2 regions of the Massilia sp. CFBP9026 genome follow, and region 2 is predicted to be linked to the other one. Evidence: predicted binding sites of a transcription regulator. Region 2 holds the regulator's gene; the other holds the start of a gene.
The links. Region 2 encodes NrdR, which represses ribonucleotide reductase genes. Its sites were predicted from a motif close to CACNANATNTNGTG; they were not measured.
Positions count from the first base shown of each region.

Region 1 (3,410 bases), on a different contig from region 2:
GTGGCCGGTCTCGAACAGCATCGACAGCATCTTGCGCCACAGGTCCATGGCTTCGATCTTCTTGAAGACCGCCATTTCGCCGTTGGCCGCTTTGGTTTCATAGGCCAGGTAGGCTTTTTCGAAGGCCTTGCCGGTCAGGTCGTGCAGGTCTGGCGTCTCGGATGGCGAGAACAGGGTCCAGGCGCCCTTTTCCATCACGCGCTTCATGAACAGGTCGGGAATCCAGTTCGCGGTGTTCATATCGTGGGTGCGGCGGCGGTCGTCGCCGGTGTTCTTGCGCAGGTCCAGGAATTCTTCGATGTCCAGGTGCCAGGTTTCCAGGTAGGCGCAGACCGCGCCCTTGCGCTTGCCGCCCTGGTTCACCGCCACGGCGGTGTCGTTGACCACTTTCAGGAACGGGACCACGCCCTGCGAACGGCCGTTGGTGCCCTTGATGCGCGAACCCAGCGCACGCACTGGCGTCCAGTCGTTGCCCAGGCCGCCGGCGAACTTCGACAGCAGTGCGTTTTCCTTGATGGCGTCGTAGATGCCTTCCAGGTCGTCGCCGACGGTGGTCAGGTAGCACGACGACAGCTGCGAGCGGCGGGTGCCCGAGTTGAACAGGGTCGGGGTCGAGCTCATGAAGTCGAACGACGACAGCAGGTTGTAGAACTCGATGGCGCGCGCTTCGCGGTCGTCTTCGCGCAGGGCCAGGCCCATCGCGACACGCATGTAGAAGGCCTGCGGCATTTCGATGCGCACGTCGCGCACGTGCAGGAAGTAGCGGTCGTACAGGGTCTGCAGGCCGATGTAGCCGAACTGCAGGTCGCGGTCGGCGACGATGGCCTTGGCCAGGCGCTCGAGGTCGTACTTGCCCAGCTCTTCGTCCAGCAGCTCGTTGTGGATGCCCTTGGCGATGTATTGCGGGAAGTAGGTCAGGTATTCGGCAGCGGCGCCGGCTTGCGGCACTTCGTGTTCGAAGACTTCTTTACGGATGGTGTGCAGCAGGATGCGGGCGGTCACCTGGCTGTAGGCCGGGTCCTTTTCCATCAGCGCGCGGGCAGCCAGGATGGCGGACTTGTACAGCTCTTCGACCGGCACGCCGTCGTACAGGTTTTTCAGGGTCTCGGCGACGATTGCGTCGGCGTCGACGTGCTTTTCCAGGCCCGAGCAAGCGGCGTTGACGAGGGCGTGGACGTCGTTGATGTCCAGCAGGCGGCGCTCGCCGCCGTCGACCACGTGAATCTGCGGCGCGGCAACCGGGGCGCCACCTAGAGCTTCCTTGGCGGCGCGGCGCTCGTCCATGCGCTTGGCGCGGTACAGCACGTATTCACGCGCGACGTCGTGTTCGCCCGAACGCATCAGCGACAGCTCGACCTGGTCCTGCACGTCTTCGATGTGGAAGGTGCCGCCGTTCGGCTGGCGGCGCACCAGCGCGGCCACGACGTTACCGGTCATCTGTTCCACCAGTTCGCGGATGCGCGCCGAGACCGCGCCCTGGCCGCCGGCCACGGCCAGGAAGGCCTTGGTCATCGCGACCGAGATCTTGTGCGGCTCGAAAGCGACGACGGCGCCGTTGCGGCGGATGACGCGGTAATCGCCGCGCGCGACGATCTCGGCCGGGGTTTGGCTGGTCGACGCCGATCCTGGGGTGACGTGTTGGTTGATCGAGATGTTCTGTGCTGTTTGCATTGAGCCTCCAGGATGAGCGGTCGGACCGCCTTTGTACACGAGGACCGGGTGGCGGCTGGCGCCGCGGTCCGTCAACAAAATTAATAGCAAAACGAATCCCCGCCAGCCGGTGGCCGATGCTGGCAAACCAGAGAAGCAGGGTAAGAATATTTAAATAAAGCTCGTCAGCAGGTGCTTACTAGACAAATCACTGAACAAATTTGTGGGCAACTTGTGGACAACATGCGGACAACTCGCCGCTGGCTAAAAACCTAGTGTCTTTCGATCCACTACCACTACATCTAGTGCCAAGCTTTGATATGAGACTAATTGTAGTACCTCGCTTGCGATCGAGGCAAGCTAATAAATCGCCATTTTTTTTGTTTTTTGGCGCGCGCAGTCTTGACATTTCAGCGTCGCACCAAAGAAGGGGAGCATACGGTGAGCAAGCACTAACATCAGAAAAATCTGCACTAAACAGGCGACTTACATAGGAATCAAAACGAGGCGCGCATGCTCTGCCAAGGCGCATTATGCACCAAAATAATTACCGCAAAGTAACATGATCGGGCAACCGGCGGTGCCGGTCGGATGCCTCAATCGTCCGGTGCGCAGATGTCCAGTTTCTGCATCTGGTAACGCAGCTGGCGTACGCTGATCCCGAGCAGGCTCGCCGCCTGGGTGCGGTTGAATTGGGTCTGCTGCAGCGCGCGCTGGATAATGTCGCGCTCGACCTGTTCGAGATATTCGGGCAGGTTGCTCGGCAATTCGGCGGGGCCGAGGGCGACCGGGGCGGCCATCGGCCTGGGCGGCGGCGCCACCTCCACCGGTGGCGGGACCGGCGCCGCGGCCGGCGTCACCGTCTCGCTCCGCCCTCCTTCCACCGGCCGCGCCGCCTTGAGCGACAAATCTCCGACCTGGATCGCGCCATCGTTGGCAAACGCCAGCGCCCGTTCCAGCACGTTCTCCAGCTCGCGCACATTGCCGGGGAAGGAATACGCCTTCAATGCTTCCAGCACGCCCGGCCCCAGCGAGGCCTGCCCCGGCCCGGCCAAGCGGTTCAGGATGCCATCGGCCAGCAGGGCCAGGTCGTCCATCCGCTCGCGCAGCGGCGGCAGCGCCAGCTCGATCACGTTCAGGCGATAAAACAGGTCTTGCCTGAACCGGCCAGTCTCGACACAGCGCGCCAGGTCCTGGTGGGTGGCACTGATGATGCGCACGTCGACCGGCTCCTCGCTCGTGGCGCCGATCTTGCGCACGCGCCGCTCCTGGATCGCGCGCAGCAGCTTGACCTGCATCGCCAGCGGCAGGTCCGCCACCTCGTCCAGCATCAGGGTGCCGCCGTTGGCGGCCTGGAAGAAGCCGTCGCGCTCCTCGGCCGCGCCGGTGAAGGCGCCCTTGCGGTAGCCGAAGAACTCGGCCTCCATCAGGGTCTCGGGGATCGCGCCGCAGTTCACCGCCACGAAAGGTTTCGAGGCGCGCGAACTCTGGGCGTGGATCTCGCGCGCGGCCAGTTCCTTGCCGCTGCCGGATTCACCGGTGATCGAGATCGGCGCCATCGAGCGCGCCAGGCGCGCGATCTGGGCCCGCAACGACTGCATCGCCGGCGAATGGCCGATCATGCGCGAATCGACCGCGCCACCGTCGGCCGCCGCGGCGCCTTCCGATAACTTGAGGGCCGAGCGCACCATCACACGCAGCGCGTCGAGCGCCACCGGCTTGGCGATGTAGTCGAAAGCGCCGGCCTTGAGCGCCACCAC
Region 1 is NZ_JAXCWH010000002.1:199,491-202,900, forward strand. It holds gene SOM28_RS05020 (ribonucleoside-diphosphate reductase subunit alpha) at 1-1,671, opposite strand, end outside; gene SOM28_RS05025 (sigma-54-dependent transcriptional regulator) at 2,247-3,410, opposite strand, start outside.
Region 1: the regulator NrdR is predicted to act here: its motif matches at 1,945-1,958, upstream of SOM28_RS05020 (ribonucleoside-diphosphate reductase subunit alpha).

Region 2 (3,410 bases):
CGATGTCGCGCTCCGCATCCAGCAGTGCGGCGTCGGCCATCTGCAGTGCCAGCACGCGGTCGCGTTCATGCGCGGCGGCGCGCGCGCCCTGCATGGCGCCGCGAGTGGACGCGATGCCGGTCATGAGCACCGCCAGCATCAGCACCAGGGCGGTCAGGAGCGCAATGCCGCCTTCCCGCCGCCGGAACGGTGAGTGAATGGTGCGCATGCGACGTTCAATCCGGCGCCACTGGCAAGGCGATGGTCGCGCCGTAGACCTTGCGCATGCGTGGCTCGTGACCGTCATCGAGCGCCGTCCCCACCAGCCGCGTGCCCTGATCGCCACTGGAAAAGGCTGCGCCATGGTCTGGCCCGAACAAGTCGTAGACGATGCTATCGTCGGCGCCCGGATTGAGGGGCGGCCCATGCAGCAGCAGCGCGACCCGCACCAGCGCCACCCGTTTCCAGTGGGTGCGCTTGCGCAAGTCGGCCGCGCGTTCGTCGGGCGTGGCGCCGGCCAGTACCAGCGCCGCGTCGAGCGCGCCCAGCTCGGTCGCATTCACGTAGCGGTCCGGGACGCGGTCGCCGTCGGCATCCAGACCGTACAGCACCTGGAAGCCGTCGACCCGGCCCGCCACCGCATCCGACGACCAGCTGCTCGCTCCCCGGTACTTGCAACGCAGTTCGGCATCGCCCTGGGCATTGCGCGCGACATAAAAGATGCTCCAGCCGTCTTCGTCGCGGTGCACGGGAAAGCCCGCGCAATCGAGGGTGGCGCCATCGCCACCCGGCGGTGCGCCGCTGCCGGGAAAGCGCAAGGCCAGCACGTCGCTGCCATTGGCTTAGTCGGGTAAGACCGCATCGATGCCGACGCCGGTACGCTCCAGCGAACTGGCGTCCAGGCCGGCCAGCCGCGCCGGCGCTGCCGGGTCGACGACAGGATGCGCCGCCCAGTCGACGTGCGCCGCCAGGCGGACGGCGCGTGCCAGTGCATCGACGGCGTAGCGGCCGCTATCGTCCATCTCGGACGCCTCCATGACGGCGGCATGCGCGCGCACGCTGGTGATCAGCAGCGAGCCGCTGGCCAGCAGCACCGCCAGGCCAAGCGCCATCGCCACCATCAGTTCGGCGATGGTCAGGCCGGCCTGGCGCCCGAATGTGCCCAAGACCCTCATCGCGCCACCAGCAACACATAGCCCGGCCCGTCATCGGTGCCATGCCAGCCGATCTTGATCGCCACCGGCGCAGTCTCGTCCCCGTTGCACGCCCAGCGGTAGCGGCTATGCTCCGCATCCCACGGCTCGCCGTCGCGACAGACCGCGATGCGGCCCGATGGAAAGCCCCGGTGCAGCGCCAGGCGCGTCTCGCGCAGGTCGTAGGCGGCCAGTGCCAGCGGATCGCAGGCGCCGACGCCAAAGCACGGCGCGCCACCCGCGGGCGGGCCAGCATCGAGCGCCTTGTAATCGAGCGGAAAATAAGGGTTGGCGCCATCCGGCAGGCTCGCCACGTGGACGTTGGCCTGCATGCGTGCGGCCAGTGAGGTGGCCAGCATCGCCGCTTCGGAACTCAGCGCCGCATGCTGGCGCGTGCGCTGCGCCGCCAGTTGCGCCGCGCTGGCGCCGACCACGCCGACCGCGAGCACGAACAAGGCCACCAGGACTTCGATCATGGTGAAGCCGCCCGGGCGGCCGGGAAGATGCGCCTGCATGCCTATCCTCCGCTAACGATGTACGAGCAGAGAAGTTATCAGGCAGGGCTCTGGCGCCCATGCGTGGCCGCAAGGGTGCGCAGGGCAAAAAAAGGAACTTGGAAACGAGGTCAGTTGTCGAGCTTGCGCTGATGCCCAACTTCGGCCAGCGCCGCCTGGAAGGAATCCAGGTCCTCGAAATTCTTGTAGACGGAAGCGAAGCGGATATACGCGATCTTGTCGAGCCGCTTGAGCTGTTCCATCACCAGCTCGCCGACATACACGCTGTCGACTTCGCGCCGTCCGCTGGTGAGCAGCTTTTCCTCGATCGATGCAACGGCGCCGTCGATCGCCTCGGCCGAGACCGGGCGCTTGCGCAGCGCCAGCATCAGGCTGCCGCGCAGCTTGGAAGAGGCAAATTCAGTGCGGCTGCCATTTTTCTTGACGATGATCGGCATCGACAGCTCGATGCGCTCATAGGTGGTGAAGCGCTTGTCGCACTTGCCGCAGCGGCGCCGGCGCCGGATGGCGTCCCCTTCCTCCGATACGCGGGTATCGAGGACTTGTGTTTCTTCATGCTGGCAAAAGGGACATTTCATGGGGCCGGGGCTGCAGTATTGCTGGATGATGCGACCGGACCGGTGAACCGGTCCGGGAGAATTGCAATTAACGCGCGTAGACCGGGTACTTGTCGGTCAGCTTCTTGACTTCGCCCTTCACGCGCTCGATGGTCGCGGCGTCGTGCGGGTTGTCCAGCACGTCGGCGATCAGGTTGCCCACGGTGACCGCGTCTTCTTCCTTAAAGCCGCGAGTGGTGAAGGCCGGGCTGCCCAGGCGGATGCCCGAGGTGACGAATGGCTTCTGCGGGTCGTTCGGGATGCCGTTCTTGTTGCAGGTCATGTGAGCCTGGCCCAGGATCGCTTCCGCTTCCTTGCCGGTGAGGCCCTTGGCGCGCAGGTCGACCAGCATCACGTGCGATTCGGTACGGCCCGACACGATGCGCAGGCCGCGTGCAATCAGGGTTTCAGCCAGGGCTTTCGCGTTCTTGACGACCTGCTTCTGGTATTCCTTGAACTCCGGCGACAGCGCTTCCTTGAACGCGACGGCCTTACCGGCGATCACGTGCATCAGCGGGCCGCCCTGGATGCCAGGGAAAATCGCCGAGTTGATGGCCTTTTCGTGCTCGGCCTTCATCAGGATGATGCCGCCGCGCGGGCCGCGCAGCGATTTGTGGGTGGTCGAGGTGACGAAGTCGGCAAACGGCACCGGGTTCGGGTATTCACCGGCGGCGATCAGGCCGGCGTAGTGGGCCATGTCGACCATGAAGTAGGCGCCGACGTCCTTGGCGACCTTGGCGATGCGCTCGAAGTCGATGCGCAGGGCGAATGCCGACGCGCCGGCGATGATCATCTTCGGCTTGTGCTCGTGCGCCTGCTTTTCGAGCGCTTCGTAGTCGATGTCTTCTTCTGGGGTCAGGCCGTACGAGACGACGTTGAACCATTTGCCCGACATGTTCAGCGACATGCCGTGGGTCAGGTGGCCGCCTTCGGCCAGCGACATGCCCATGATGGTGTCGCCAGGCTTGAGCATGGCGAAGAACACGCCCTGGTTGGCTTGCGAACCCGAGTTCGGCTGGACGTTGGCGGCTTCGGCGCCGAACAGTTCCTTCAGGCGGTCGATCGCCAGCTGCTCGGCGACATCGACGTATTCGCAGCCGCCGTAGTAGCGCTTGCCTGGATAGCCT
Region 2 is NZ_JAXCWH010000008.1:63,254-66,663, forward strand. It holds gene SOM28_RS19480 (pilus assembly PilX family protein) at 1-208, opposite strand, end outside; gene SOM28_RS19485 (PilW family protein) at 216-806, opposite strand; gene SOM28_RS19490 (PilW family protein) at 822-1,145, opposite strand; gene pilV (type IV pilus modification protein PilV) at 1,151-1,687, opposite strand; gene nrdR (transcriptional regulator NrdR) at 1,798-2,265, opposite strand; gene glyA (serine hydroxymethyltransferase) at 2,333-3,410, opposite strand, start outside.